One region of the Paenisporosarcina macmurdoensis genome, then DNA from elsewhere that is predicted to be linked to it. Evidence: riboswitches for the same ligand, from Rfam matches in the RefSeq annotation. Region 1 holds a riboswitch; the other holds the start of a gene.
The links. A riboswitch is a leader RNA that binds a small molecule or an ion and turns the genes downstream of it on or off. The one in region 1 is predicted to bind lysine.

Region 1 (16,913 bases):
AACTTAAAACGATGCAAGATGCTGCAAAAACAGCTGCAGATAATGCTGCTGTAAAAGTAGAAGAATTAGAAGTTCCTGCTGAATTAAAAGATCAACAAGAAGCAATCGACTCAGCGTTAACTAAAATGCAAGAAGCTTATACAATGAAATCAGAAGCCCTAGCTGCTGAAGGTGAAGTTGTATTAGATGAAGCAAATGCAAAATTTGAAGAGGCTGACACTGAATTAAATAAAGTGTTAGAAGAAGTAGGCTTAGCAGGTTCAAGCATTTTAAACGAAGTATCTCTATAAGAAAAATTAGAAAAATTCGTCCGTTCATTCGGACGGATTTTTTTGTTTAAGAGACACACACACTTACAAGCTGCTTAATACCACATATGTATGTAATTATTTAGCTATTAAAAATTAAATAGGTGACTACGAAGTAACCAACAATGATAAGTAGTGAAGGTATCAGATAGGATAAACTGGTGGTATTCTTTTTACGCAATAACGATATGATAATCAATACTGATAACATGCTTACTGTAAAAGCTGTTATTTCGTGTAAAGGTGAGACATTTGCCAGGATGGATCCATTTTGATAGACGATATCAGAACCTACTAGAATTAGCATGTTAAAAATATTACTACCAAGAATCGAACCGATTGCCAAGTTAATATTGCGTAACCTTAACGCTATTAGTACCGCAACTGCTTCTGGTAATGACGTAGTAGCTGCCATTAGGAAACTACCTACAAATGTTGAGCCAAGACCTGTGATCTCAGCAAGAGTATCCCCAGTTATTGATAGCAATGTTCCGGCTCCCAAAATGGCTAATGCAGCAATGGAAAAATTTAAAACAGCCCTTCTAATTGATGTCGAGTGCAAATTTTCATGGATGACGTCTCTTTGAAAATCATTTCCACTCAATTGGTTATCAATGGAGTCTTTGGATAATCCACTTATCACAAACATTCCTATCCCGTATACACATGCAATTAATAATGTATCTACTCCGACTCCAAGTATCATGAAATCTAATTTACGTATCAACGCAGCCAGTGTAATGATTGACAGCAGTAGTCCCAGTCCAGCGGTATATAAGTGTCCGTTAGAAGCTCGTTGATACAATCTCATGTTTCTGTAGAAAATATCAAAGCAAGCAATAATGAATATATTAAACATATTCGATCCCAACATATTTCCTACTGCAATATCTGGATTTGAAATTAGAACTGATGTGAGACTTGTCGTAACCTCAGGTAGTGAAGTAGCACCACCTAACAAAAGAGTTCCTACGAGTAACCCACCAAGGGGTGTTTTGCCACTTAAGATATCTGCATTATTGGACAGTTCGATAGCAGCTAAAACTGTAATGATGGCAGCTAACCCAAAAATAATATAGACCATTGAATACCCCCTAAACTAACATGGAAATTTCACCCACATAAAATAATCTGCTTGTAACCTATTTTATTAAAGAATAATGCCTCCCATTACATTTAAAATCAATAAATCGAATATTTTCCTTTTCAAAAATTAATTTATCTTTTTTTGTTTGAATCATTCCATAATGGGTATCTATATAAATGTGAAGGATAACAACTCGAATTGTTGAGTTGAAAATTTGAAAGGAATGATTCCCCATCCAATCACTAGATTTTACCTACACAGAACGTATGGACCAAGCTTTTAGAGGCGCACATGGAGTTGGGTTGTCTGATTATCAACATAATTCAAAACTTCGATTAAAAGTCGAAATGGAACGTGAGCGCGACCATGAACTTGGCCAACAAATGGCAGCTCGATTAGAGCGTCAAGCACATCGCGAAGTTTAAATTGATATTAGCAAAGCCAATGAGTCAAGTCTCATTGGCTTTTTTCAACTTTTAGTTGAAATCATTTCTCAATTAGAAACACTTTATTGAAAATGAGATGTCATTGCAAGATGTATAGGAGAATCGTGCTAATAATAGGGAATTCAATTATATTAAACGATTTTAATATATTAAAAGGCTCGTCTAAAAGATTTGCATGGGCTCGATAATTACGTTAAGATTAGAATGATAATAAATTAAGAATGGTATTTACCATTTATTTATACAATATGGAGGTAGTAAAATGTCGACTTTAGTTATTCAAGATCTTCACGTTGCCATTGATGGTAAGGAGATTCTTAAAGGGTTAAACCTTACACTTAATACAAACGAAATTCATGCGATTATGGGACCAAATGGTACCGGTAAATCGACTTTAGCATCTGCTATTATGGGTCACCCGAAATATGAAGTAACTTCTGGTTCTGTAACATTAGACGGGGAAGATGTTCTGGAGATGGAAGTAGATGAGCGCGCTCAAGCGGGTATTTTCTTAGCTATGCAATATCCAAGTGAAGTCACAGGTGTTACTAATGCTGACTTCATCCGTTCAGCAATGAACTCTCGTCGAAAAGAAGGCGATGAAATTTCAATTATGAAATTTATTCGTGAAATTGATTCGAAAATGGAGTATCTTGAGATGGATCAAGATATGGCACAACGTTATTTAAATGAAGGATTCTCAGGTGGCGAAAAGAAACGTAACGAAATTCTTCAATTAATGATGATTCAACCAAAATTCGCTATTCTTGACGAGATCGATTCTGGTCTGGATATTGATGCACTTAAAGTAGTTTCAAATGGAATTAACCAAATGCGTGGAGAAGGTTTTGGTTGTTTAATCATTACTCATTATCAACGCTTACTTAACTATATAACACCTGACAAAGTTCATGTAATGATGCAAGGTCGCGTCGTGAAAACTGGTGGCCCTGAATTAGCACATAAATTAGAAGCTGAAGGGTACGACTGGATTAAAGTAGAACTAGGAATTGAAGACGAAACTGTAGGTCAAGAAGCGTAAGGAAGGGAGACATACACATGACGGTTGAAACGAAACTGGCATTAACCGAACAAGATGTACGCTCCTATTCAACTGCGAAACAAGAACCTTCTTGGTTTGCTGAATATCGTGTACAAGCCTTGCAAGCGGCAGAACACTTGCCAATGCCAACTCCAGATAAAACAAAAATTGATAATTGGAATTTCACGAACTTTCCAGAGCATACAGTAGAAAGCAAAACATTTGCTTCTCTTGCTGAGTTACCGGAAGAAGTGAAAGCCATCGTAACTGATGAACAAAAAAGTGTTTATATTCAACGCAACAATACACCTGCTTACTTACAAGTTTCAGAAGAATTAACGGCAAAAGGTGTTATTTTCACTGATATTTCTACAGCTATTCGTGAACATGGGGAACTTGTTAAAAAGTATTTCATGACGAATGGTGTTAAAACTGACGAGCATAAACTTGCAAGTTTAAATGCGGCTTTAGTAAATGGTGGCGTATTTGTATACGTGCCAAGAAATGTTGAATTAGTGGAGCCTATCCAAGTTGTTTTCTTACATGATGATGCTCAAGCTTCTTTGTTTAACCACACAATTGTTGTGGCTGATACGAATAGCTCAGTAACATATGTAGAAAATTACCTTTCAACTGTTCCTGAAGGATCAGGAATTGTAAATATTATTTCTGAAGTGTTTGCTGAAGATAATGCACACATCACTTATGGTGCTGTTGACGTATTAGCAACAGGAATTACTACTTACGTTAACAGACGGGGAATCGTAAATCGTAATGCTCGCATTGATTGGGCTCTTGGTTTAATGAATGATGGGTATACCATTTCTGAGAACGTGACACACTTAGTGGGTGATGGTTCTTATGGAGATACAAAAATGGTGACTGTAGGACGAGGGAAACAAAAACAAAACTTTACTACGAAAATAATTCACTGGGGTAAACACTCAGAAGGACATATTTTGAAGCATGGTGTTATGAAAGATGAAGCCTCTTCTATTTTCAACGGAATTGGAAAAATCGAACATGGTGCTACTAAATCAAATGCGGTACAAGAATCACGCGTATTAATGTTAAATGAAAAAGCTCGTGGAGACGCAAACCCCATTCTTTTAATTGACGAAGATGATGTAACAGCGGGACACGCAGCTTCAGTAGGTCGCGTTGACCCTCTTCAACTTTATTACTTAATGAGTCGCGGTATTTCTAAACAAAATGCTGAGCGATTAGTAATTCATGGTTTCCTTGCGCCAGTTGTAAATGTATTGCCAATAGAAGGCGTTAAGAAGCAACTGTCGGAGGTTATTGAAAGGAAAGTGCGCTAATGATCAGTAAAGACATTCGAAGCTATTTCCCTATTTTAAACCAAGAAGTGAACGGCTATCCGCTTGTCTATCTTGATAGCGCAGCGACATCTCAAAAACCCGTTCAAGTCATTGAAGCCCTTAAGAAATATTATGAGTTTGATAATTCAAATGTTCATCGTGGTGTTCATACTCTAGGTAATCGTGCGACGGAAAGTTACGAAGGTGCCCGTGAAAAGGTACGTAACTTTATTTCTGCAAAGTCCACGCAAGAAATTATTTTCATGCGTGGTACAACGACGGCTATTAATACAGTGGCACAAAGTTACGGTGCAGCGAATGTTCAAGAAGGCGATGAAATCGTCATCACTTACATGGAACATCATTCAAATATTATTCCTTGGCAACAATTGGCTAAAGAAAAAGGTGCAGTATTGAAATACGTTGATTTAGAAGAGGACGGAACATTGTCTTTAGAAAAAGTCCGCGCAACCATTACTGAACGTACAAAAATCGTTTCAATCATGTATGTGTCAAACGTTCTTGGGACGATGAATCCAATAAAAGAAATCACGCAAATTGCCCATGAAAATGGTGCAGTTATGGTCGTAGATGGTGCACAAGCTGCCCCTCATTTACGAATCGATGTACAAGATTTAGATTGTGATTTCTTCGCATTCTCTGGTCATAAAATGTGTGGTCCCACTGGAATCGGCGTATTATATGGTAAAAAAGAATTGCTTGAGCAAATGGAACCTATTGAATTTGGCGGCGAGATGATTGACTTTGTTGGATTGTACGAGTCAACCTGGAAAGAACTTCCTTGGAAATTTGAAGGTGGGACACCGATCATTGCAGGTGCTGTAGGCTTAGCAGCAGCAATCGATTTCTTAGAAGAAATTGGTCTTGACGAGATTGAGAAGCATGAACATCAACTCGCAGCTTATGCGATGGACCGCATGTCTACAATTAATGGATTAACCATTTACGGACCAAAAGATCCAAGTAAAAGAGCGGGAATTGTTACATTTAATTTAGATGATGTGCATCCTCACGATGTGGCAACTGTTTTAGATATGAACGGGATTGCTGTACGTGCTGGACATCATTGTGCGCAACCATTAATGAAATGGTTGCAAGTAACTGCAACTGCTCGTGCTAGCTTCTATGTATACAATTCGGAAGAAGATATTGACCGATTAGTAGATGGGCTTAGCACTGCAAAGGAGTATTTTAACGATGTCTTTTAATAATTTAGATCAACTTTATAGAACAGTGATTATGGACCATTACAAAAAACCTCGTAACAAAGGTTTGCTTGAAGATAGCGTTACGATTGAAATGAATAACCCAACTTGTGGCGATCGTATTCATTTGACTTTACAAGTTAAGGATGGAATCGTAGAAAATGCTAAATTTGATGGTGATGGTTGCTCCATTTCAATGGCTTCTGCATCGATGATGACGGTTGCTGTAAAAGGAAAACCAGTCGATCACGCATTAAAACTTTCAACGATTTTTTCGGAAATGATGCTTGGAAAAGAACATGATGACTCTATTGACCTTGGTGATATCGAAGCTTTATCTGGTGTATCGAAATTCCCTGCGCGTATCAAGTGTGCAACACTAGCTTGGAAAGCCATGGAAAAAGGTGTAGAAAAAGAATCACATTCGCAATAGAACGGAGGAAAGATAATGGCTAAAAAAATGCCTGAAATGGGCGATTACAAATATGGTTTCCATGATAAAGACGTATCTATTTTCCGTTCAAAACGTGGATTAACACGTGAAATCGTAGAAACCATTTCAAATATGAAAGAAGAACCTCAATGGATGTTAGATTACCGTCTAAAATCTTTGGAGATTTTTTATTCGAAACCAATGCCACAATGGGGCGGCGATATGGCTTCCCTAAACTTTGATGAAATTACGTATTACGTAAAACCATCTGAAGCAACAGAAACTTCTTGGGATGAAGTACCTGAGGAAATCAAGCGTACGTTTGATAAACTTGGTATTCCGGAAGCTGAGCAAAAGTATTTATCTGGCGTGTCTGCACAATACGAATCAGAAGTGGTTTACCACAGCATGAAACAAGAACTAACAGACATGGGGATTATCTTTAAAGATACTGGTTCAGCTCTTCGTGAAAATGAAGAACTTTTCAAAAAACACTGGGCTACAGTTATTCCTAACTCTGATAACAAATTCTCTGCATTGAATTCAGCTGTATGGTCAGGCGGATCATTCATCTACGTACCACCAGGTATTAAAGTGGAAACGCCTCTGCAAGCATACTTCCGTATTAACTCAGAAAACATGGGTCAATTCGAACGTACATTAATTATCGTTGATGAAGGCGCAAGCGTTCACTATGTTGAAGGATGTACAGCACCAGTTTATACAACGAACTCACTGCACAGTGCAGTTGTTGAAATCATCATTAAAAAAGATGCATATTGCCGATATACAACAATTCAAAACTGGGCAAACAACGTTTATAACTTAGTTACCAAACGTGCAGTTTGTGACGAAAACGCAACAATGGAATGGATTGATGGTAACATCGGTTCTAAATTAACAATGAAATACCCAGCAGTCATCTTAAAAGGTGAAGGTTCACGTGGGATGACGTTGTCAATTGCAATTGCTGGTAAAGGACAACATCAAGATGCTGGCGCTAAAATGATTCACTTGGCTCCAAACACTTCTTCTACGATTATTTCGAAATCAATTTCGAAACAAGGTGGTAAAGTGACATATCGTGGGATCGTCCGTTTTGGTCCTAAAGCTTCTGGAGCACGTTCAAACATTGAATGTGATACGTTAATTATGGATAACTTATCGACTTCAGATACAATTCCATATAACGAAATCTTGAACGATAATGTATCTTTAGAACATGAAGCGAAAGTTTCAAAAGTGTCTGAAGAGCAATTGTTCTACTTAATGAGCCGAGGCATTTCACAGCAAGAAGCAACAGAAATGATCGTAATGGGCTTCATTGAACCATTCACAAAAGAATTACCAATGGAATATGCAGTTGAGATGAACCGTTTGATTAAGTTCGAAATGGAAGGATCAATCGGCTAATTCATATCTCTAATAAACCTCGCCCTTGGGCGAGGTTTATTTTTTTCGCAGAAATAACATTGTGAATATCTCGAACAAAGTACTAGCTGCACCTTTACCAAACGAATCAGTTAAGTGGTAATCTTGTGGCTCAATTGCTTTGGTCGCTCCCTTGTAACCTTCACGTAAGTATTTTGTTGATTTTGGTTTATTAAACAATTGTCACTATTTTTAACGAACAAAGTAGCCGAAGATACTATTTCGGCTACTACCGGCCTTCGTTATTTTGGGAAGGGTTCTCTATAACGAGTCTCCCACTTCGCGCATGGTTCAAATCAGAGGAAAACCGAAGACCTGGAAGATAAATTTGCTGGAATTTTGCTAAATGGTCGGAAACTCCACTTAGTTGGTGGGAAACCATATTCTTTTAAGTTTTCCTTTATTGTTATTGTCGCGTTTAGTAAGTATTCACCAAAATAAATCAAGCTGAAAGAGGCCGAAATATCATCTTCGGCCGAATATCTACATAAAGGAAGTATCGATTCTTTAGTAAACCAAAGTATCTAAACTATGTGAGTCTAGGTTGTAAGGGAGCGAAGGACGCATTTCCGCCGCAAAATGTTCTGAAAGAAGAAAGATGGGCGAGTGACGAAGTCACAAGCCCATCTCTTTATTCTCTAGAACAAGCTGCAGCAGATGAAGCGCCCGAAGCGCACTGAAAACCTATTTACATCAATAGTAATCTGAGCAACTACCTGGCTTTAACGAACCCCGCTAGAGTTGGGTGTGTTGATGAGAGTCACTATTTGAGAGGCAATAGTCCCTCTTTATTCTCAAGAATAAGGTCTGCAGATGAAGCACTAATTCTAATATGTTATGATAATGAAACAAATGGAGTGTGATGAAGGGTGATTCATGTCGGACTTACGGGATGGGGCGACCATCCAGATATCTATAGCACAGAATCGAAAAGTAGCGAGAAATTAGTCGATTACAGTGCACATTTCCCAGTAGTTGAACTTGATGCATCATTTTATGCCATTCAGCCAGAACGTAATATGCTTAAGTGGATTCGAGAAACACCAGATACTTTTCGCTTTGTGGTAAAAGCCTATCAAGGAATCACGGGGCATCTCCGTGGAGAATCGCCTTTTGAATCCACCGAAGAAATGTTTACATTATATCGAGAATCATTAATTCCTCTAATAGAAGCAAATAAATTAAGCATGGTGCTTGTCCAATTTCCTCCATGGTTTGATTGTCAAAAAAAAAATGTGGACTACATAAATGAAGTACATGAACGACTTCAAGGATTACCACTCGCTATCGAGTTCCGTCATCAGTCGTGGTACTATCCAGAGTTTAAACAAAAAACAGTAGACTATTTAAAGCACAATCAATGGATTCATTCAGTATGTGATGAACCTCAGGCTGGAGAGGGAAGTATCCCACTCGTGGCTGTTTCTACGAATGAAGACCATGTGTTACTAAGACTCCATGGGCGTAATGTTCACGGCTGGAAAAATCCAGGGAATGACCAAAAATGGAGAGAAGTTCGCTATTTATATGATTACAATATGGCGGAGTTACAACAAATTGCAACGATTGTAAAATCGTTATCTCAACAGTCCAAACAAGTGACCGTGTTGTTTAACAATAACTCTGGAGGACATGCAGCGAATAACGCAAAACAATTTATGCGGTTATTTAATTTACAATATGAAGGACTGTCACCGAAGCAATTAGATATGTTTGAAGGAGAATGGTAATGGAGTATTTATTATTAGCACTTGTAGGGCTATTTTCTGGCGTTGTAGGTGCATTAGTAGGTCTTGGTGGTGGCGTTATATTAGTGCCGGCAACCCTTTATTTAGGGGGATCAATTGGGTTAATTCCAGGAATTACACCACAAAATGTAGTGGGCCTATCCGTCGTCATGATGATTTTTACAGGCTTAGCATCCACGTTAACGTACATGAAAGCAAAAACGGTTGATTATCGAAGTGGTCTCATATTCTTTGCAGGAAGCATACCTGGTACCATTTTAGGTGCATGGGTGAACAAAGGATTAGACTTGCCATCTTTTAATCTGTATTTCGGGATTTTATTAATCATCTTATCCACCCTACTCTTAGTTCGGAAATATTTAAAACCAGTCGAGTGGTTTGTGAAGAATGGTACGAAAAAAACGTTCACTGATGCTCAAGGACAAAACTATGTTTATGGATATCCTATATGGTTTGCACTATTCCTTACATTTGGAGTAGGTTTTGCATCTGGATTGTTTGGTATTGGCGGAGGATCAATTATTGTGCCGGCTATGATTCTGCTGTTTTTATTCCCACCTCACGTTGCAGTTGGTACATCCATGTTTATGGTGTTTTTATCAGCTTTGGTCGGTTCAGCAAGCCATATTTCGTTAGGAAATGTACCTTGGCTCTATACAATCCCGGTGATTCCTGCTGCTTTTATTGGGGCGAAAATTGGGGCATCCTTAAACCAACGAATAAAGTCGGAAACATTAGTAATTGCTTTGCGTATAATCTTACTATTACTCGGTGTTCGTTCGATTGTAGCGGGACTGATGGGTTAAGGAGTTGGCCAAATGATTGAAACCATTCATTTTTATCATACCAATGATATACACAGTCATTTTCAACATTGGCCACGAATTCATGAACTCGTGACTAGTCGGAAAAAATGGCATGTTGAAGAAGGCGAGTCTAGCTTTACTTTAGATATTGGTGACCATATTGATCGTTCGCATATCTTCACCGAAGGCACATTAGGTAAAGGGAATGTCGACTTGTTAAATAAAGCTCTATATGATGTTGTAACTATTGGGAATAACGAAGGGATTACCCTTTCACATAAAGAGTTAGAAGAGCTTTACCTTCAGGCACAATTTAAAGTAGTTGTGGGAAACTTAACAGAGCTGAACGGGGACATTCCTAGTTGGTTACTACCGACAACAATTCTAACAACTACCAATGGGACGAAAATCGGTGTAACAGCACTTACTGCTGAATATCCACTGTTCTATAAAAAATTAGGATGGCAAGTGACACAAGCATTCAACACGTTGAATAAACAACTAATCGACTTAAAGAAGCAAACAGATATAATCATATGCATGTCTCATTTAGGAATACATGTAGATGAGGATATGGCAAAGCAATTTCCAGATATCGACATCATTTTTGGTGCACATACACATCACATATTACATGAAGGTAAAGAGATTAATAAAGCTCTTTTAGCAGCTGCAGGTAAGTTCGGCTCTTACGTTGGACATGTAACCATTGACTTCGATTTAAAGGACAAAGTAATTGTGAAGAAACAAGCACTTTTATATGACACCAATGAATTGAAAGAGTGTTCTCATGAAGAAGAATTTTTGACTGAACTGGCCAAAATCGGTACTGCTCATTTAATGGAAACAGCCTTTCATCAACCACATCTTCTTAGAAAAGAGTGGTTCAAGGAATCTGCTTTATCCACATTTTTTGGAGAAGCTTTAACGACGTTTTGCCAAGCTGACTGTGCATTATTTAATGCTGGATTGTTTTTGACGGATTTAAATGCAGGGAAAGTTACACATTTTGATATTCATCAAATGATGCCACATCCAATTAACCCGTGTGTCATAGAACTAACTGGACAACAATTAGTAGACATTTATTACCTATCTTTAAATGAAAGTTGGCCAAATTTAGAACTAAAAGGATTAGGTTTTCGAGGTGCGGTGATGGGGAAAATGATTACTCATCAGTTTAATGTGGTTAATGAGGAATTATTCGTAAAAGGTAAGCTTATTCATGCTACAGACACAGTGCGATTAGCAACGCTGGATATGTTTACTTTTGGATACTTTTATCCAACATTTCAAGACTTGCCAAAGACTTATTTTATGCCGGAATTCATTCGAGATGTAATCATTGGATATGGTCAGAAACACAAATATTTATAGGAATAAATGAAACCTCCTTGTCGTAAAATGACATAGGAGGCTTTTTGGTGCGACTACGTAAAGTAAATAAAAAAACTATTTATTGGAAAGGTAAAAACATCATTCCTCTGATATTTGTTATTGTTGTCATTTCAGTTGGGTTAATGTTTTATCTCGTAAATGTCCGGTTAACACCCATTTACTTACAATACGCAGAGGTTCAGTCAACTAAAATAGCATCACTTGTAGTAAGTAAAGCCATTAATTCTCGAACTGTGGATGTAATGGACGTGAATGATATTATTGAAGAAATACCTACAGATCAGTCCAATAGGGTGACGACTAAATTTAATACTGAAATTATTAACCGGGTCCAAGCTGACACAATTACCTTGGTACAAACACATTTGGAGCAAGCTGAAGAAGGAAATTTAGATAATTTACCTTACCTTGATGATATCGAGTATGATCCAAATGCTATGGAAGATAATGGAGGTATTGTGTTTTTTGTTCCTCTAGGTCAAGCAACGAATATCCCACTCCTAGGCAATTTAGGACCAAAGATTCCCATACGCTTTCATGTTATTGGAAGTGTGCAGTCGGACGTTGTTTATGGTTTTCGTGAGTTCGGTATTAATAATGCAATGGTAGAAGTAAGTATAGTGCTGAAAGTAAATGTCCAAGTAATCGTACCACTTGCAACAAAAACAACGACAATTGAACAGAAAATCCCTGTTGCTCTTGGTGTAATCTCTGGTCCAGTGCCTCAAATTTACACGAAAGGGCAGGGAGGAACTCAACCTTCAATAGAAGTACCGATTCAACTCCCACCAGAATAACCCATTGCAAAAAGACCTATTTATTGTTAGGCTAGTTAATGAAATTAATATCGATGGGTAGAGGCAGCATTGCTTATAAGTAACATACGCGAGGATGACAACGAAGACCGTATGTAAAAGGAAGCTTTGCCGAAGTAGAATGATTGTGTCAACAGCATTTTATTGGGGTTATTCTAAATAAGAATAACACTGTCATTTATAAGCAAAATGCCTATAAATGGTGAGCTACAGATCGTGGGTAGGATACTTCAATTTGTCTATTCGCAACTTGTATGAGCTGGCTTCTCAAACATTCTTATGAATGTTATAGGAGCCAGTTTTTTTGTATGTTTACTCGTATTCTGTGACCACCCCCATAAGGAGGAGGAAAAGTATTATGTCAGGTACAATATTTTCGATTTTACCCCCAATCTTAGCGATTGTAATGGTTCTAATTACACGACGTGTATTGCTCTCTCTTGGAGCAGGTGTCGTTTTGGGAGCTTTGTTGATCCATTCTTTCGCGCCAGTAGATTCACTTACTACTTTGTGGAAGTCATTCCAAGTGACATTTTGGGACGAAGGATTAAATACGTATAATGTCTTCATCATTCTATTTTTATTTTTACTAGGAATCATCACAGCTTTTGTCAGTCTATCTGGCGGAAGCCGAGCCTTTGCGGAGTGGGCAGTAAAGCATATTAAAACCCGCAGAGGAGCTAAACTATTAACTGCATTTCTTGGTGTGATAATCTTTATCGATGATTATTTTAATGCGTTAGCTGTTGGCCAGATTGCACGACCAATTACAGACCATCATCGCATATCACGTGCGAAATTAGCTTATTTTATTGACTCAACTTCAGCTCCAGTATGCGTCGTTTCACCTGTTTCAAGTTGGGGAGCTTACTTGATTGGATTAATTGGAACCATATTGGCAACTCAATCCGTTATCACGTACTCACCTTTAACTGCTTTTGTCATGATGGCGCCAATGAACTTTTATGTGATTGCAGCTCTTGCCATGGTATTTTTCGTTGCACTTACAGATTTTGATTTGCTTGAAATGAAAAAACATGAACAAAGAGCAATTGAAACAGGAGAAGTCTTTGATCCAACAAAAGATATCCCTGGTCAGTTGAAAGAAGATTTTCCTGTTCATAGTCATGGTAAGGTAAGTGACTTAGTTCTTCCGATTGTGACCCTAGTCGTCGCAACCATCGGTGCGATGGTTTGGACGGGTTATCAAAATGCTGGTGTTCTAGATATTTGGGCAATTTTTGAAAATACCGATGTACCGAAATCTTTATTAATCGGTGGTAGTGCAGGTGCTGCTGTTTCGATTTTACTGTATCTATTACAATTCGGGAAAAATGACAAAGCAAACAGCGTATTTCTTGGTAAAGGAATTTGGAGCGGTATACAGTCCATGTTACCAGCCGTTTTAATTTTAGTATTTGCTTGGTCATTAACGTTCATTATTGGTCTTCTTGAAACGGGAGAATATTTAGCACAAGTTGTCACCGATGCAAATATTCCAATCGGTTTATTACCAGTAATTTTATTCATACTAGCAGGAGGAATGGCATTTGCTACCGGTACATCATGGGGTTCTTTCGGTATATTGATACCGATCGCTGGGACAATTATGATCAATGCTGAACCAACTATGTTACTTCCTGCCTTAGCAGCAGTACTAGCAGGATCAGTATTTGGGGATCACTGTTCACCAATTTCAGATACAACCATATTATCTTCTACTGGTGCAGGCAGTAACCATATTGATCATGTAACTACTCAATTACCGTATGCATTAATATGTGCTGGCATTGCATCCATTGGATATTTAGTCCTAGGATTAACAGGGTCGGTTTGGTTATCATTTAGTCTTGTTATTATTATTCTTGCAATACTATTCTTCTTCTTAGCAAAGAGCATTAAAAAAACAGATACAGTGACAATAGAATAGTGAAACACTCTAAGAGCAAGGGTTTAAACCCTTGCTCTTTTTTTTATAAGTAATAATTATTTTTTTCAAAAAACTGCTTTACAAGTTAATTCACTATAGTATACTGTTTTTAAGATTAGTAATAATCTGAAAATAAACAAGCTTCCAAATATTGCAATAGTACTTTGGTAAGCGAAACAAAAGGGGGAAAAAAAATGGAACAACGTTCTCAATGGGGATCACGAGCTGGCTTTATCTTGGCGGCTGTTGGTTCCGCGGTAGGCCTTGGTAACATCTGGCGTTTTCCGTACGTAGCTTTTGAAAATGGTGGAGGAGCTTTCTTTATCCCGTACTTATTCGCTCTTTTAACAGCAGGTATTCCTATTCTTATTTTAGAATTCACCATGGGACATAAGTATCGTGGGTCAGCGCCTTTATCATTCTTCCGCATGGGTGGAAAAAAAGCAGAATGGCTTGGCTGGTGGGCAATTTTTGTATCATTCGTCATTTCTACATACTACGCCGTCATCATTGCATGGGCAATGAAATACACCGTGTACTCATTCGACCAAGCGTGGGGAGATGATACTGCTGGTTTCTTATTCGGTACAGTCTTAAAACTAGGTGATGTACCTGGTGAAGCTGGTGGAATAGTACCAGGAGTTGCAATTCCTTTACTACTTGTTTGGGCAATTGCATTCTTTATTCTTTTCGCAGGTGTTAAAAAAGGAATTGAAGTTGCTAATAAAATATTCATTCCAACATTAGTTGTTATTTTCTTAATGGTAGTTATCCGCGCGGTAACACTAGATGGAGCTGCAGTTGGTTTAAATGCATTCTTTGAACCTAACTTCTCTGAGTTAAGTAATCCTAAAGTTTGGGTTGCGGCTTATGGGCATATCTTCTTCAGTTTATCAATTGCATTTGCAATTATGATTACGTATTCAAGTTATCTACCAAAGAAATCAGATATTACGAATAACGCATTTATTACTGGCTTTGCTAACTCTGCTTTCGAGTTACTAGCAGGTATTGGAGTATTCGCTGCTCTTGGTTTCATGGCAGTTCAACAAGGAGTGGAAGTAAAAGATGTTGCTTCTGCAGGCGTTGGATTAGCATTTGTCGTCTTCCCACAAATCATTAGTGAATTCCCGGGAATGAATGGACTGTTTGGGGTATTATTCTTCTTGTCATTAGTATTAGCAGGATTAACTTCTTTAGTCTCAATTTGTGAAACGTATGTTGCTGGATTCACTGAGAAATTCGGAATTTCCCGTAATAAAGCGGTTGCATTTGGTGTAGGTGCCGCTGCATTAATTTCGTTCTTATTTGCAACAAATGGCGGATTATACTTCCTAGACGTTGCAGATTACTTCATCAACCAATTTGGGGTCGCGGCAATCGGTTTAATTGAAGTAGTTGCTATTGCTTGGTTCTTTAAAAAGCTTCCTATTTTTGAAGATCATGCAAATGCAGTTTCTGATATTCGATTAGGTGCATGGTGGAAGATTTGTTTGAAATTTGTAACTCCTTTAGTATTAGGTTACATGATGTTCGGATTGATGAAACTGAACCTACTAAAACAGTTTGAAAATGATACAGGTAACTATGAAGGTTATTCAAATACATTCATCCTTTATGCCGGTTGGTTTGTGGCAGCAGGGGCAATTATCTTAGGATTTATCTTTACGGCAATGAAATGGAACAAAAATACGGATGTTGATGCTTATCAACATGATGGTGAATAAGGGGGACTTCTAATGTCAATTGGTGCAATTATTATGATGATTATTGGTGTCGTCATTATTTGGGGCGGCCTTGCAGCAAGCATTATATATGCTGTTGGAAAAGCAAAACAAGCAAAAGCATAAGATAAAAAGCGTCTCTTTCGCAGAGGCGCTTTTCTTTGTTTATCATGTCTTCTTAGGTTGTGAGACGTGGTCGAATATGGTACATTGACAACAGTAACTAAATTGCCTACATAGTCTGAAAAGAATGAGGTGGACCTGCATGACAACGAAACCAACACATATCCGTAAACCTGCTTGGTTAAAAATTAAATTAAATACGAACGACAATTACAAGGGTCTAAAAAAAATAATGCGTGAAAATAATTTGAATACAGTTTGTGAAGAAGCTAAGTGTCCGAATATTCATGAATGTTGGGGCACTCGACGTACTGCAACTTTCATGATTCTTGGTGCTATTTGTACAAGAGCATGTCGTTTTTGTGCAGTTAAAACTGGATTACCGAATGAACTTGATTTAGGTGAACCAGAACGCGTTGCTGACTCTGTTGTATTAATGAATCTAAAACATGTCGTAGTAACCGCTGTTGCCCGTGACGATCTAAAAGATGGTGGAGCAGCAGTCTTTGCTGAAACTGTCCGTGCAATTCGTCGTAAAAACCCATTCACCACCATTGAAGTTCTACCTTCTGATATGGGTGGAATTGAAGAGAATATACAGATGTTAATGGATGCAAAACCAGATATCTTAAATCACAATATCGAAACCGTTCGTCGTTTAACACCAAGAGTTAGAGCTCGTGCAAAATACGATCGATCTCTTGAGCTTTTACGCAGGTCTAAAGAAATGCAACCTGACATTCCCACAAAATCTTCTTTAATGGTGGGACTTGGTGAAACGAAGGAAGAAATTATCGAAGTTATGGATGATTTACGTGCAAACGACGTGGATATTATGACGATCGGCCAATACTTGCAGCCTTCGAAAAAACATTTAGTCGTCCAAAAATATTACTCTCCACTAGAGTTTGGAGAACTTCGTAAAATTGCTATGTCTAAAGGATTCAATCATTGTGAAGCAGGTCCATTAGTACGTAGTAGTTACCATGCGGATGAGCAAGTAAATGCAGCTGCAAAAGAAAAACAGCGTCTTGGTGATGAGCAATTAGCTCTCACAACGAGTTGATGGAGAGT
Region 2 (16,913 bases), on a different contig from region 1:
ACAAGATTTCTTCGCTCATTTTGGACTTCCTTATTTCCCACCGGCTGTCCGTGAAGATTCTAAAGAATTTGACCGTCAAGATGAGCTGAAAGATCTCATACATGTGGAAGCAATTAAAGCAGATTTGCATATGCATACCACACAATCAGACGGTGCTCATACATTGCGTGAAATGATTGAGGCATGTATGGAAAAAGGCTACACCCATATGGCGATTACGGACCACTCACATTATTTACGAATAGCAAATGGCCTATCTGCGGAACGTTTGCGCGACCAGATAACAGAAATTCGTAAAATTCAAAAGGACTATCCATCGATTCAAATTTTGGCGGGTACTGAAATGGATATATTACCGGATGGTTCGCTCGATTTTGATGATGAACTTCTTGCAGAGCTCGATTTTGTCATAGCATCGATTCATTCAAGTTTTAACCAACCCCAAGAAAAAATTATGGAAAGACTTTTCACGGCCATGAAAAATAAACACGTCGATATGATTGCCCATCCAACGGGACGCATTATCGGAAAACGTAATGGCTATGATCCAGACGTTTCACAATTAATTAAATGGGCTGCAGAATATGGGAAAATTCTAGAATTAAATGCAAACCCACATCGACTAGATTTAGCAACGGAATATTTAATTGAAGCACAAAACTTAAACGTACCAATTGCCATCAATACAGATGCACATGCTATTGAACAATTAAGATTTATGGAAATTGGTGTGAAATATGCACAAAAAGCGTGGTTAAAAGAAGACTTAATCGTCAATACATGGTCTTATGATAAGTTGAAGAATTATTTAAACGATTAATGTCCATTAAAGAAATAGAGGAGGTGTTTTGAATGATAACCAAACGAGCATTGAAAACACTCGAATTTGATAAAGTGAGAGAGCAAGTTGCCAATTTTTGCACATCCTCACTGGGACGAACGCAATTAGACTTACTTGAACCTTCTATCGTGTTACATGAAGTTAAGCGATTATTAGATGAAATGGATGAAGGGTTAGATCTTCTTCGCGTTCGAGGAAATGTACCAATGGGTGGCATATTCGATGTGCGCGCCCATGCAAGACGTGCTCAAATCGGTGGAATGTTAAGTCCGACTGAACTAATGGAGATAGCGAGTACCATTCGTGCTAGTCGTATATTACGTCAATTCCTTGAAGCTGTAGAAGCATCAGAAGACATAAAAATCCCATTCTTTATCGAACGAAAACAAGCACTTCCAATCTTAACGGCACTTGAACACGAAATCATTGCGTGTATTGATGACAATGGGGCAGTTTTGGATAGTGCCAGTAGTCAATTGCGTACGATTCGTCAGCAATTACGTTCTCAAGAAAGTCGTGTACGTGAAAAATTAGAAAGTTATACACGGGGCAAAAATGCTTCGAAAATGTTATCTGACTCCATTATCACAATAAGAAATGATCGATTTGTTATTCCTGTAAAACAAGAGTACCGTGGAAGCTATGGTGGGATTGTTCATGATCAGTCATCTTCAGGACAAACATTATTTATTGAACCTGATGCAGTCGTGCAAGCGAACAATGAAATTCGTCGACTTAAAATGAAAGAGCAAGAAGAAATCGAGCGTATTTTATTGGCCCTATCTCTAGAAGTTCAAACGGTAGCTCATGATATATTTGGACTCGTTCAAATTTTGGGTGAAATTGATGTAATTTTAGCAAAAGCAAAATATGGTCAAGCACATAAATGTACGAAACCAACAGTCAACGATCAAAGTATCATACGTTTAGTGAAAGCACGTCATCCATTATTGAACATAGAAGAAGCGGTTGCGAATACTATTGAATTTGGCGATGACATAACAGCAATCGTCATCACTGGACCAAATACTGGTGGTAAAACAGTAACGCTCAAAACAGTAGGTCTGTGTACACTAATGGCTCAAGCTGGTATTCCTATTCCGGCGTTAGATGGCTCTGAAGTGGCTGTATTTGATCAAATTTTTGCAGATATAGGTGACGAACAATCCATCGAACAAAGCTTGAGTACGTTCTCTTCTCATATGGTCAATATTGTGGATATATTATCAAAATTCGATGAACGTAGCCTTGTCCTATTTGATGAACTTGGAGCAGGTACAGACCCGCAAGAAGGGGCAGCACTTGCCATTTCACTGTTAGATGAAGTACATGGTCGAGGTGCGCTTGTCATGGCAACGACTCATTATCCAGAATTAAAAGCTTACGGCTATAATCGACCGGGTGTTGCAAATGCTAGTGTTGAATTCGATGTTGAATCCTTAAGTCCGACGTATAAATTATTAATTGGCGTACCTGGTCGCAGTAATGCTTTTGAAATTTCAAAACGACTAGGGTTGCCGAAACATATTATTACACATGCGCAATCCTTTACAGGGACAGACCGACATGAAGTGGAATCAATGATTGCTTCGCTTGAAGCTAGTCGAAAGCAATCTGAAAAAGATGCGGAACAATCCAGTGTATTACGCATTGAATCAGAGAAGATTAAAGCGGATTTGTCTGCTCAATTGCAACAACTTGAGGAACAAAAAGATAAAGTCGAACAAAAAGCTAAGGATAAAGCACGCAAAATTGTGGATGACGCAAGAAGAGAAGCTGAGGGTATTATTGCAGAACTACGAACCATGCAAAAAAATGCTCAACATGTCATAAAAGATCACGAATTAATTGATGTACGAAAACGCCTTGAAAAAGCCGCTCCTGAAAATACAGTGTTGAAGAAACAACAACAAATCAAAGCACGCCAAATGACCCTAACAAAAGGTGACGAAGTCAAAGTCTTAAGTTACGGTCAAAAAGGAATCTTGTTGGATAAAGTTTCGAACACGGAATGGAGTGTTCAAATCGGTATTTTGAAAATGAAAGTAGCTGAATCCGATTTAGAGTATCTCAAACCAGAAAAACAAAAACAAACAGTGGCCATGTCTCATGTTAAGGGGCGTGACACTTACGTAAAACTAGATTTAGATTTACGTGGTGAGCGATTTGAAGATGCCATTCTGAGAGCTGAGAAGTACATTGACGATGCTATTCTGTCTAGTTATCATCAAGTATCGATTATTCACGGAAAAGGTACAGGGGCACTGAGACAAGGCATACAACAATTCTTGAAAAATCATTCTCGTGTCAAAAGTTATCGCTTTGGTGAAGCGGGTGAAGGCGGTCACGGTGTTACCATCGTGGAATTAAAATAAACGACTCAGTTCCATCGTTATGATTTGTTTGGATTCCGATATTTGAAACCAAAAAGCGTTTCATACGTAAAAGCTAGAAACGTTTGAAGGAGTAAACATATGTTAAGTATGAATTTTTGGCAGCATCCCTTAGTGGAAACAGCTGGTTATTTTAGTGTTGTTGTGTTGTGTTTGATTTTAACGATGGTGTTGTTTGAAATCGTTACGAAATATAAAAACTGGCAAGAAATTCAAAAAGGCAATCTGGCTGTAGCCATGGCAACGGGCGGTAAAATTTTTGGAGTAGCGAATATTTTTCGTTACGCCATTGAAAACCATAATTCCCTTCCTGAAATGATCGGATGGGGTTTATATGGTTTCGCTTTACTTATCGTGGCGTATTTCTTATTTGAATTTTTAACGCCAAAATTCAATATTGATCGAGAGATTGAAAATGATAATCGCTCTGTAGGATTTATTTCTCTATCCATTTCTGTTGGATTGTCATTTGTCATTGGAGCAAGTATTTCATAGGAGTGGTTAAAGTGGAAAAACTAGCAAAAGTATTACTTGTCGTGTGTGTTGGATTTTTCATTGTCGGCATCATTTATTTGTACGGAAAATAACGAAAAAAGCATGGGATGTGTAAAATGTCCCATGCTTTTTTTAATTTAAATTGAAAGCGGATACATGTTTCTCTATAATGAAGAATAGGAATATTCAAACGATTATAAAAAAGGGGGAAATAGAAAATGACAACAAAGCCATGGTTGGCGCAATATCCACCAGAAATTCCGCATACATTGTCATACGAAGCAATTCCGGTTCAGGAATATTTGACACGTGCTTTTCACGATTATCCTGAAAAAATAGCCATACATTTTCTTGGGAAAGATGTCACGTATCGAGAGCTCTATGAATCTTCTTTAAAGTTTGCTAATTATTTACGCTCTCTCGGTATTCAAAAAGGCGATCGTGTTGCGATTATGTTGCCGAACTGTCCTCAAAATGTTATCGGCTATTATGGGATTTTGTATGCTGGCGCTATTGTGGTTCAAACGAATCCGTTATATACGGAACGTGAAATTGCTTACCAAATGAAAGATTCGGGTGCAAAAGCTATTCTTTCACTCGATATCTTGTATCCACGTATTTCAAAGGTCATTAAAGAGACAGAATTAGAAAACATTATTATTACTGGCATTAAAGATTATCTTCCATTCCCGAAAAACTTACTTTACCCATTTGTTCAAAAGAAACAATATGGATTTACCGTAAAAGTTGAACATCGTGGAATGAATCACTTATTCCCGGAAGTCATGAAGGTAGGGAAAGCTGAAAAAATCGACGTGCCTTTTGACTTTGAAGAAGATGTGGCGATTTTACAATATACAGGGGGTACTACTGGATTCCCTAAAGGTGTTATGTTATCGCATAAAAACTTAATTTCGAATGCCACTATGTGTAATGCTTGGCTATATAAGAGTAAAAAAGGTGAAGGTACGATTTTAGGCATTCTGCCATTCTTCCATGTGTACGGTATGACGACCGTGTTAATATTATCGGTCATGCTCGGTAACCGGATGGTGTTATTACCTAAGTTTGATGTTGAATCAGCTCTGAAAACGATCGATAAACAAAAACCAACTTTATTCCCAGGTGCACCAACGATATATATTGGATTATTAAATCACCCGGACATTGCAAAATATGATTTATCATCCATTGAAGCTTGTTTAAGTGGTTCCGCACCGTTGCCAATTGAGGTGCAAGACAAGTTTGAAAAAGTCACAGGTGGTAAATTAGTAGAAGGCTATGGCTTAACAGAATCATCTCCTGTCACACACGCAAACTTTGTTTGGGCGAATGAACGTATTAAAGGGTCAGTTGGTGTTCCGTGGCCAGATACAGATGCTGCTATTTTCCAAGTGGATTCTACAGAGCCAATGGCAATAGGTGAAATTGGAGAGATTTGTGTTCGAGGTCCGCAAATTATGAAAGGCTACTGGAATCGTCCAGAAGAAACCGAACATACAATGCGAGATGGCTGGTTACTGACGGGTGACTTGGGGTATATGGATGACAAGGGTTACTTCTATGTAGTTGATCGCAAGAAAGATATGATCATAGCGGGTGGATATAATATTTATCCTCGTGAAATTGAAGAAGTTCTGTACGAACATCCGGCCATTCAAGAATGTGTAGCAGTTGGTGTGCCAGATGCTTATCGTGGAGAAACCGTAAAAGCTTATATTGTCTTAAAAGAAAATGAACATGTTACTGAAGAAGAGCTAAATGCATTCTGCAGGGAACATTTAGCATCATTTAAAGTTCCAAGAATCTATGAATTTAGAAAAGAGTTACCAAAAACAGCAGTAGGTAAAATCCTTCGTCGTACATTAGTAGAAGAAGAGAAAGAAAAATATAAAGAAGCAAGTGCTACGACGTAACAGTCCTTGACAACAGTACTTCTTCAGTCTAAGATGAAATTGTGAATGAACATTCATTCACAATTTCATTTTTTTGGTGGTGATACTTTGAAACGAGACAAACCTAAGTTTAAACAAATAATCGACGCAGCGGTAGTAGTGATTGCGGAAAATGGGTATCACCAAGCGCAAGTTTCCAAAATCGCGAAACAAGCAGGCGTTGCTGATGGAACCATCTATTTGTATTTTAAAAACAAAGAAGATATTTTAATATCTGTATTTCAAGAAAAAATGGGTTTATTTGTTGAAAACCTAAAACTCATTATTAATGATGGCACATCATCTTCTGAAAAACTACTAAAAATGGTGGAAAATCATTTTCGTGTATTAGCAACAGATCACCATTTGGCCATTGTGACTCAGTTAGAACTGCGCCAATCTAATAAAGAAATTCGTTTAAAAATTAATGAAGTGTTGAAAGAGTACTTAATGTTACTCGATGATATTTTGATCGAAGGCATTGAGAACGGCGAATTTAATGCAGATTTGGATATTCGTCTTGCGAGACACATGGTCTTTGGTACAATTGATGAGACGATAACCACCTGGGTAATGAACGAACAGAAGTATGATTTGATGAAATTAGCTCCTAAAGTTCATAAATTATTACTCGGTGGTATGAAAGCATAAGTGAAGGGATGGACGTCTATGGAATTTTTAAGTTGGACTGTAGAAAATCACGTTGCGAAAGTAACGATTAATCGACCACCAGCAAATGCATTATCACGCGGACTTATCATGGAAGTAAACGAATTAATGAATGCTGTTGAGCATGATGATAGCGTTCGTGTTATCGTTTTGCACGGGGAAGGTCGTTTCTTCTCAGCAGGTGCAGACATTAAAGAATTTACTCAAATTAAAACGGGGGAAGAATTTTCAGCTCTAGCTGCTAGCGGACAAGAAATTTTTGAACGTCTAGAACGTTTCTCGAAACCAATCATCGCTTCGATTCATGGTGCTGCCCTTGGTGGTGGACTTGAACTTGCTATGAGCTGTCACATGCGTATAGTATCTGAAAATGCTAAACTAGGATTGCCTGAGTTACAGCTTGGCTTGATTCCAGGTTTTGCAGGTACTCAACGTCTTCCGCGTCTAGTGGGTATGCCGAAAGCAGCAGAAATGTTGTTAACAAGTGAACCGATAAGCGGATTAGAAGCCGTTAAATGGGGACTAGCAAACCGTGCTTTTGCAGAAGAAGAATTACTTGCGAAAACAATGGAGCTGGCTACTAAAATAGCTAAAAAGAGTCCAGTTGCCATGAAAGCTGCGATTGAAATGCTACAATTCGCGAAAACTTATGCGTATAATGAAGGTGTGAAAGCTGAAGCACAGTCTTTTGGAACCGTTTTCATATCTGAAGACGCTCAAGAAGGAATTTCTGCTTTTATTGAAAAACGTGAACCATTGTTCAAAGGAAAATAATCACTAGTATTGGGAGGTTTGCAACATGAATATTTATGTGTTGGTAAAACGTACATTTGATACAGAAGAAAAAATTGTCGTTTCAGGTGGCAAGATTCAAGAAGACGGCGCGGAATTTATCATTAATCCTTATGATGAATATGCAATCGAAGAAGCAATCCGAGTTCGTGAAGCTCACGGTGGCGAAGTGACCGTATTGACAATGGGTGGAGAAGAAGCTGAGAAGCAACTTCGTACTGCACTTGCAATGGGCGCTGATAAAGCAGTTCTTATTAATACTGAAGATGATTTAGATGAAATGGATCAATTTACAGCTGCTCAAATTATAGCTGATTACTTAAAAGATAAAAATGCAGACCTAATTTTAGCTGGGAATGTTGCGATTGATGGTGGATCTGGACAAGTTGGACCACGTGTTGCTGACTTATTAGACATCAACTATGTAACGACGATCACAAAATTAGAAATCGACGGTACAACCGTTCATATCGTTCGTGATGTAGAAGGCGATTCTGAAGTAATTGAAACGTCACTACCACTTTTAGTTACAGCTCAACAAGGGTTGAATGAACCGCGTTATCCTTCATTACCTGGGATTATGAAAGCGAAAAAGAAACCGTTAGAAGAAGTTGAATTAGATGATTTAGATATCGATGAAGACGATGTTGAAGCTAAAACTGAGACGATTGAAATTTACATGCCTGCGAAAAAAGAAGCAGGTCGCGTATTACAAGGCGATCTATCTAACCAAGTACAAGAATTAGTACAATTACTTCGTACAGAAGCAAAAGTCGTTTAATTTAATCTAAAGATTTGTAATTGGAGGGAAACACATCATGACAAAAAAAGTAATCGTATTAGGTGAAGCACGCGAAGGCGCTTTACGTAATGTATCTTTTGAAGCAATCGCTGCAGCGAAGAAAATTTCAAGCGGTGGAGAAATTGTCGCAGTTCTTTTAGGAGACTCTGTACAATCTCTTGCAACTGAAATGATTCATTATGGAGCAGACCGTGTAGTAACTGTTGAACATCCACATTTAAAAACATATACATCTGACGGCTTCAGCCAAGCATTTATGGCAGTTGTTCAAAGTGAGCAACCAGACGCAGTTGTTTTCGGACATACAGCTCTAGGGAAAGACTTATCACCTAAAGTAGCAAGTAAATTAAAGTCAGGTCTAATTTCTGACGTAACTTCTATCGAAGGCGAAGGGGCAGATGTTGTTTTCGTTCGCCCAATCTTCTCAGGTAAAGCGTTTGAGAAAGTGAAAATCAAAGAAGGCATTGATTTTGTAACGATTCGTCCTAACAATATTGAACCTTTAGCACACGATTCTGGCCGTTCTGGTGATGTGTCAGCTCTCTCTGTTGAAATTACGAACCTTCGTACCATTATTAAAGAAGTCGTGCGTAAATCAACTGAAGGCGTGGATTTATCAGAAGCGAAAGTTATTGTTGCTGGTGGTCGTGGCGTTAAGAGTGAAGATGGTTTTGAACCATTAAACGAATTAGCAAGAGTATTAGGCGGCGCTGTTGGAGCATCTCGTGGTGCATGTGACGCTGATTACTGTGATTACTCACTTCAAATTGGACAAACAGGTAAAGTTGTAACACCTGATTTGTATATTGCAGCAGGTATTTCTGGTGCTATCCAACATTTAGCGGGTATGTCTAACTCGAAAATTATCGTAGCGATCAATAAAGATCCTGAAGCGAATATTTTCAAAGTGGCTGATTATGGAATCGTTGGAGATTTATTCGAAGTCATTCCAATGTTGACGGAAGAATTCAAAAAACTAAAAGCTAATTAATGGTACTTAAGGGGCTGTCCAAAAAGTCATGAAATATGACTATGGGCAGTTCCTTTTTTAATTAAGTGGGGTAGATTTCCGTTTCAGTCGGACGCTTTCCGCGGGGCGGGCGGTGAGCCTCCTCGGTCGCTTCGCGATCTGCGGGGTCTCACCTGTCCCGCTGATCCCGCTGGAGTCGCCGCCTTCCACTACAATCCTTGAGTTGAGTATTAACCAACAAGAAAATCTATCAATTGATTATTGCTGATAATTCTAAGTTAAGCTAGAGATAGAACCAACCTAAAATCGTAGTTGCCATTTATAATTAGTTGATTGAAGCGCAGGTGGCGACTTCTGCGGGAATAGCAGATGTTTTCTGCACCGAAAGCGAAGCGGCAGGTGCATGAGCTGAAGACCCCGCAGGAAAGATACTGGCGAAGAGCCAGTATCTTTGCGACGAGTAACCGCAGGAGCACATGTTTCTGCAGTGACGAGGAGACTGAAGCCATGCCCCCGAAAAGCGTCCACCGTAGCGGAAATCAACAGTCTACTATGGCTACTCTTCATAAAAGGAACTGGCGCACTTTTTCCGCTGGAGTCGCAGCCCTTCACTCCAATCAACTATAAGGTATTCATGTGTAAAACAGACAATTAAACTGGTTATAATGTTCAAATGTAGATGTAGAAAAAAGACTTATTTTCAAGCTTACTAAATATTAGGGACTAACAATGAAGTCCGTTTTTTCTTAAATAATGATTTTCGGTATTTAAAAGAAAACGAGCGGGAAGCGCATTTGTGCGATAAAAACAGAGTAAATGTTATTTGTTTTGAAATTGAGCAGTAGCGGGTATATGTTTAATAAGGCTTCTGCTAATAAAAGGTTGAGCAAAAAAGTAGAAGCGTTAATTTCAAGATGCTATACTACGTTTAGAGTTTGTATTTGAAGGAGGAATTTCTTATGGCAATTGTACACGGAACAGATCAAAGTTTTTCAAGTGAAATTTCAGATGGCTTAGTATTAGTTGATTTTTGGGCACCTTGGTGTGGACCATGTAAAATGATCGCTCCTGTTTTAGAGGAACTAGATGCTGAAATGAGCGATACAGTAAAAATCGTAAAAATAGATGTTGATGTAAACCAAGAAACTGCTAGCAACTTCGGAATTATGTCAATTCCAACATTAGTACTTTTCAAAGATGGGCAACCAGTTGATAAAGTAGTTGGATTTAACCCGAAAGAAGCATTAGTAAATCTTGTTAACAAACACGCTTAATTTATAGCAACGTAAGTAATAGCAACATAATATTAAAAACCGGGTACCCATGGGCACCCGGTTTTTTTTCAACAGGTGATGACAATTATGAATGAATTAATACAACAGAAATGCAGTATTTTACCAGATCATCCTGGTGTTTATTTAATGAAAGACAGACAGGGTACAATTATTTATGTGGGTAAAGCGAAGGTATTAAAAAATCGTGTACGTTCGTATTTCACGGGGAGTCATGATGGGAAGACGCAACGTCTCGTTAATGAGATTGTGGATTTTGAATATATCGTGACATCTTCAGCTATTGAAGCACTCATTTTAGAATTAAATTTAATTAAAAAACACGATCCCAAATATAATGTCATGTTAAAAGATGATAAAACGTATCCGTATATTAAAATTACAGGTGAAAAACACCCGAAATTGATTACGACAAGACAGGTCAAGAAGGACAAAGGCAAGTACTTTGGCCCTTACCCAAATGCGTATGCAGCAAGTGAAACGAAAAAATTACTTGATCGTTTATATCCATTGCGAAAATGCCCGACATTACCAGACCGGGTTTGTTTGTATTATCATTTAGGTCAATGTTTAGCACCTTGTGTAAAACCGATTGAACAAGATGCGTATCGTGAAATAATCGATGAAATTACACGATTTTTAAATGGTGGTTATCAACAAGTCAAACAAGAATTAACGGAAAAAATGTCTTCAGCTGCCGAGAATTTAGAATTTGAACGAGCAAAAGAGTACCGTGATCAAATCACACATATTGAAACGGTCATGGAAAAACAAAAAATGACGACAAATGATTTTACGGATCGTGATATTTTTGGCTATTCCATTGATAAAGGCTGGATGTGCGTTCAAGTTTTCTTCGTTCGACAAGGAAAATTAATTGAACGAGATGTATCGATATTCCCGTTAATCCAAGATCCTGATGATGAATTCTTAACATTCTTAGGCCAGTTTTATGATCAAGCTCATCATATAAAACCAAAAGAAGTGTTGTTGCCTATTTCAGTTGATTTGGAGATAGCTAATCAACTCCTTGAAATTAAAGTGGCATCGCCAAGTCGTGGCAAGAAAAAACAGTTGATTGATCTAGCGATTCAAAATGCGGAAATTGCTGTGCGTGAGAAGTTCCAACTCATTGACCGCCAAGAACAACGAACGATTGGTGCGGTGGAGGAACTAGGAATAGCTATGAACATTGCACCACCGCTTCGTATCGAAGCATTTGATAACTCTCATATTTATGGAGCCGACGCGGTTTCAGCGATGGTCTCGTTTATTGACGGCAGACCGAATAGAAAAGATTATCGTAAATATAAAACAAAAACGGCTGCACGCCATGATGACTACGGGGCGATGCGAGAAGTAATTAGACGCCGTTATACACGTGTGTTAAATGACCAGCTACCTTTACCTGATTTAATTGTCATAGATGGTGGGAAAGGTCAGATGGAAAGTGCTCGAGAAATTATTGAAGACGAACTGGGGTTATCGATTCCAATTGCGGGGCTAGCAAAAGATGCGAAACACCAAACATCGTCTTTGTTATACGGAGAACCTCCAGAAATTATTCCGTTGAAACGAACGAGCGAAGGTTTCTATTTACTACAACGGATTCAAGATGAAGTGCATCGATTTGCCATTACTTTCCATCGACAACAACGTGGGAAACAAACGATCGCATCAGCTTTAGATGGATTTGAGGGCATTGGTCCGAAACGTAAAAAAATGTTACTCAAACATTTTGGCTCTGTAAAACGAATCAAAGAAGCATCTGTTGATGAATTAAAAGGTTCGGGTTTGCCTATGCAAATCGCAGAATCCATGTCTGAATACTTTAAAAATGAAGCATTGTCAAAAGAGTAATCTTATGATATTGTTGACACACTGAAATTGAATCACTAAAACGAGGAAACAAAAGGGTAAGTATTCTTTTGAACACTCTACTAATAAGTGGTGATAGAGGTGCGGAAATCATCAGTAACCTGCAGGAGGATGAACAGATCCTTTGAGTGCATGTGAAAGGGAAATTCGCCGAAGTCCGACATAGACTGTTTCTAATGTCGTACTGGTTTTGCATTGAATAAATGCAGGATTGTCAGAATCTAATTGATTCTGGAGGGCTATCTTCACATGGACGCTTCTTTTGAACGGTCATGCATGGAGACAGCTTTTCACGGATATTCGTGAATAAGCTGTTTTTTTATATTGATTTACTAAGTTGAACTTGGCTCTATCGGTATAAGAAAAAACAGAGGTTTGTGCCATTGTTTTTCCTATTTAGCTTCTTTGGAAATAAAGGGAGAGTTTACATTGAGTCGTATCGTCATGAAATTTGGAGGAACATCAGTCGGCAACACGGAGCGCATTCGAAACGTCGCAAAACGCATCATTGGCGAAACAGCGAAAGGCCATGAAATTGTTGTGGTGGTCTCTGCAATGGGCAAAACCACGGATGAATTGGTTCGTTTAGCGCAAGATTTATCGGCAGAACCTTCAAAACGTGAAATGGATATGTTGTTATCAACAGGAGAACAAGTAACGATTTCCTTACTAACGATGGCGCTTCAACATATGGGTCAAGATGCGGTATCATTCACGGGGTGGCAAGCAGGAATAGGTACAGAAGCGGTTCATCGCAATGCACGAATCGAGCATATCGATACCGTTCGCATTGAACAGGCTTTGACGTTAGGTCAAGTCGTAGTGGTTGCTGGATTCCAAGGTATGGATGCGTATGGAGAAATCACGACACTTGGTCGTGGAGGGTCTGATACAACGGCTGTTGCCATAGCTGCCTCTATTCATGCAGACCAATGTGATATTTACACAGATGTCGATGGTATTTATACGTCAGATCCACGTTATGTAGATGGTGCGCGGAAATTGCAGGAGTTATCGTATGATGAAATGTTGGAGCTGGCAAATTTAGGTGCGGGTGTATTGCATCCACGTGCTGTCGAATTTGCAAAAAACTATTCCTTACCACTAAGTGTTCGATCTAGTATAAGCGAAGAAACAGGTACCATATTATTGGAGGAACCAACCATGGAGAAAAACTTAATTGTGCGCGGTGTCGCATTTGAACCTGAGATTGTTCGTATAACGGTAGCATATCAAGTACCGTTTAACGGCTCACTTGCGAAAATTTTCACGACGCTAGCTAAACATCATGTCAACGTGGATATAATTGTTCAAAGTATCATGGAAGGCATACAACCAAGTGTGTCATTTTCAATTAAAAAAGAAGATTTTGCTGAAACGGTTCAAGTGTTAGAAAGTAATAAAGTCGAACTTGGTTACCAATCGACCAATTTCGAAGTCGGTTTAGCGAAAGTTTCAATTGTTGGATCTGGCATGGTATCAAATCCTGGTGTGGCTGCTCAAATGTTCGATCGTCTGCGCGTCGAAGGAATTCCAGTGAAGATGGTTAGTACATCAGAAATTAAAGTTTCTGTTGTTGTTCCAGAAAGTGATATGTTAAAAGCGACGAATGCCTTGCATGATGAATATGGATTAGCTGCAGTTCGAGTGTAACAAGGTTTCATGATATGATGGAAATATATAGGTCATCATCATGAGAGGCAGTGGTCGAAATGAACTGGCATATCGTGGAAGATTTAATTAAAAAAGCACAACGTGATGGGAAGTTTGATAATTTGCCTGGAGCGGGGAAACCGCTACCACCAGATGAATTTGCCCACTATCCAGAAGACATTCGGATGGTCATGCGCATCTTGAAAAACTCAGGCCATGATGCAGAAGCTCAATTTATTAAAGAAGAAATGGGCGATTTGCAACATCAAATGAAAAAATCCTTGGGTAAAGAAAAAACCGAACTCGAACAACAGTACAATGAAAAACTAACGCAAATGAACCGTCTGTTATCGAAAAAAGGGATTCAAACAAATAGTAGTGCGTTTAAACAATATCAATCTCAAATGAACGACAAATTTAAATGGGATTAACAAAGCTGGCGGTCACTCCTTTTGGAAGTGACCGCCAGCTTTTTAGCGTTTATTGTTAGATTAAGAGTGTGACGTAGGAAAAAAGACGATTGACGTAGGAAAAAGCCGAATTTCTCATGAAAAACCCTTCAATAACATAAAAAAGCATGCACCTTAATATGGTGCATGCCGTGTTCTACTGAATTTTTTCTTTTAAATCCCATTTCACATGAAATTGGACGATGTTTTTCTTTATGAATTTCTCTTCGAAGCACTCTGTCAAAAAGCCACCTAATTTTTGTTGTTGTTGCGCCAAAAAGCCTGCTTCTAGGCGGAAACACCGTTTGTTGATTTGAAGTGCATCGGGTTCGCCAGTTAGTGTAAAGAATGCTTCATCTTTTGTAAGACGGTCGAGTGTTAATACACCCCAGCCGGCTTCTTCAAAAAAAGAAGTCGTTTCATCGATCGAAAACATCTGAAATTTTCGTGCTAAATCTTTGCCAGCCCAATATAAAATATCGTCCTCGTGTTTGCCTAAAATGGTCGATAGTACATGATCTCTAATTAATTCATAGCCAAATGTAGGTACTGTTTTTGTATCTGTTATGGTCATTTAAATCCCGCTTTCTCACTAAATTCACGTGAAACTTTATTAATATAAGAATTAATCATGGACAAGGTAGAAAAAAGATGCGAAACCGATAGCTATCCTGCATTTTATTGTCATATGTAATAGGCTACCTTGCCTTGACGCTCCCTTATGATGGGAGTACAATAAACATGTCATAATATTGTACCATGAAGAGATATGCAGTCAATGTTGCTTTCGTTTCATACGAGGGTCTAACTTGTCTGTCTATTTTCAGTAATGAGGGGGGTAACAGTCTTGTCGAAAGATAGTGAATTTTATTTACGCCGGTTACATTCTCTACTCGGAATTATTCCAGTAGGATTGTTCTTGGCACAGCATTTGGTTATTAACCATTTTGCAACGCAGGGACCTGAGGCATTTAACAAAGCTTCTCACTTTATGGAAAGTTTACCATTTGTTTTATTCTTGGAATGGTTTGTCATTTACCTACCTTTAATGTTCCATGCGTTCTATGGTGTGTACATAGCTTTTACAGCGAAAAACAACCCAAAAGCCTACGGTACATTCCGTAACTGGATGTTTATTTTACAACGGATCACTGGAGTCATTCTTGTCGTATTTATTGCATGGCATATATTCGAGACAAGATTCCAAAAAGCAATTGGTGCTGATGAAGTTAACTTTGACATGATGGCTGATATTTTAGCTAATCCATTAATGTTTGTATTCTACGTAGTAGGTGTAGTATCTGCGACATTCCATTTAGCAAACGGTATTTGGTCATTCTTGATAAGCTGGGGTATTACTCAATCACCTAGGTCACAACGCATTTCAACTTTCGTGACGATGGGTATCTTCTTAGCATTGACAGTAATCGGCATTCGTTCACTTCTTGCATTCGTGTAATTAGTTTCTTGGAAGCGCTTGATTACTATTAAAAAGAGGAGTGAGAGAAAACATGGCAAAAAGTAAATTGATTGTTGTCGGCGGCGGTCTTGCTGGTTTAATGGCAACAATTAAAGCGGCCGAACAAGGTACGCCAGTTGAATTATTTTCTATAGTACCAGTTAAACGCTCACACTCAGTGTGTGCGCAAGGCGGGATTAACGGAGCTGTAAACACAAAAGGTGAAGGCGATTCAACATATAAACACTTTGACGATACAGTTTATGGTGGAGATTTCTTAGCAAATCAACCACCTGTTCAAGCAATGACAGAAGCAGCGCCTAGCATTATCCATTTATTAGATCGTATGGGCGTTATGTTTAACCGTACACCAGAAGGTTTACTTGACTTCCGTCGTTTCGGTGGAACAATGTACCATCGTACAGCATTTGCTGGTGCAACAACTGGCCAACAATTATTGTATGCACTAGACGAACAAGTGCGTCGTTTTGAAGTAGACGGACTTGTAACGAAGTATGAAGGATGGGAATTCTTAGGTGCTATTCTTGATGACGACGGCGTTTGTCGTGGTATTATGGCACAAAGCTTAACAACAATGGAAATCCGAGCATTCCGCGGTGACGCGATCATTATGGCTACTGGTGGCCCTGGTATCATTTTCGGGAAATCTACGAACTCTGTTATCAACACAGGCTCAGCAGCTTCAATTATCTATCAACAAGGCGGACACTATGCAAATGGTGAATTCATTCAAATTCACCCAACAGCGATTCCTGGAGATGACAAGCTTCGCTTAATGTCTGAATCAGCTCGCGGTGAAGGTGGACGTGTTTGGACTTACAAAGACGGTAAACCTTGGTATTTCCTTGAAGAAAAATATCCTGCTTACGGAAACTTAGTACCACGTGATATCGCTACACGTGAAATTTTTGATGTTTGTGTAAATCAAAAATTAGGCGTTAATGGCGAGAACATGGTGTACTTAGATCTTTCTCACAAAGACCCGAAAGAATTGGATATTAAACTTGGTGGTATCATTGAAATCTATGAGAAATTCATGGGCGATGATCCACGTAAAGTGCCAATGAAAATTTTCCCTGCTGTTCATTACTCAATGGGCGGACTTTGGGTAGACTATGATCAAATGACAAACATCCCTGGTATTTTTGCTGCAGGTGAATGTGATTACTCTCAACATGGTGCAAACCGTCTTGGAGCGAACTCATTACTTTCTGCGATTTATGCTGGTATGGTTGCTGGTCCTAACTCTGTAAATTATATGAAAA

Region 2: it holds a riboswitch for lysine, as region 1 does, so the genes downstream of both, ACFPYN_RS07400 (aspartate kinase) here and ACFPYN_RS08615 (Na+/H+ antiporter NhaC family protein) in region 1, are expected to answer to the same signal.

The regions. Positions count from the first base shown of each region.
Region 1 is NZ_JBHSRI010000009.1:190,524-207,436, forward strand. It holds gene ACFPYN_RS08555 (hypothetical protein) at 1-290, shown strand, start outside; gene ACFPYN_RS08560 (sodium:calcium antiporter) at 391-1,392, opposite strand; gene ACFPYN_RS08565 (hypothetical protein) at 1,698-1,820, shown strand; gene sufC (Fe-S cluster assembly ATPase SufC) at 2,104-2,883, shown strand; gene sufD (Fe-S cluster assembly protein SufD) at 2,901-4,205, shown strand; gene ACFPYN_RS08580 (cysteine desulfurase) at 4,205-5,434, shown strand; gene sufU (Fe-S cluster assembly sulfur transfer protein SufU) at 5,424-5,864, shown strand; gene sufB (Fe-S cluster assembly protein SufB) at 5,880-7,277, shown strand; gene ACFPYN_RS08595 (DUF72 domain-containing protein) at 8,165-9,025, shown strand; gene ACFPYN_RS08600 (sulfite exporter TauE/SafE family protein) at 9,025-9,849, shown strand; gene ACFPYN_RS08605 (bifunctional metallophosphatase/5'-nucleotidase) at 9,862-11,226, shown strand; gene yunB (sporulation protein YunB) at 11,274-12,044, shown strand; lysine riboswitch at 12,095-12,280, shown strand; gene ACFPYN_RS08615 (Na+/H+ antiporter NhaC family protein) at 12,421-13,992, shown strand; gene ACFPYN_RS08620 (sodium-dependent transporter) at 14,187-15,719, shown strand; gene ACFPYN_RS08625 (methionine/alanine import family NSS transporter small subunit) at 15,732-15,842, shown strand; gene lipA (lipoyl synthase) at 15,982-16,905, shown strand.
Region 2 is NZ_JBHSRI010000007.1:170,435-187,347, forward strand. It holds gene polX (DNA polymerase/3'-5' exonuclease PolX) at 1-820, shown strand, start outside; gene ACFPYN_RS07355 (endonuclease MutS2) at 853-3,216, shown strand; gene ACFPYN_RS07360 (DUF350 domain-containing protein) at 3,316-3,729, shown strand; gene ACFPYN_RS07365 (long-chain-fatty-acid--CoA ligase) at 3,948-5,645, shown strand; gene ACFPYN_RS07370 (TetR/AcrR family transcriptional regulator) at 5,733-6,314, shown strand; gene ACFPYN_RS07375 (enoyl-CoA hydratase) at 6,333-7,106, shown strand; gene ACFPYN_RS07380 (electron transfer flavoprotein subunit beta/FixA family protein) at 7,132-7,905, shown strand; gene ACFPYN_RS07385 (electron transfer flavoprotein subunit alpha/FixB family protein) at 7,943-8,917, shown strand; gene trxA (thioredoxin) at 9,856-10,170, shown strand; gene uvrC (excinuclease ABC subunit UvrC) at 10,258-12,048, shown strand; lysine riboswitch at 12,135-12,316, shown strand; gene ACFPYN_RS07400 (aspartate kinase) at 12,496-13,719, shown strand; gene ACFPYN_RS07405 (DnaJ family domain-containing protein) at 13,779-14,150, shown strand; gene ACFPYN_RS07410 (YslB family protein) at 14,326-14,742, opposite strand; gene ACFPYN_RS07415 (succinate dehydrogenase cytochrome b558 subunit) at 14,998-15,627, shown strand; gene sdhA (succinate dehydrogenase flavoprotein subunit) at 15,680-16,913, shown strand, end outside.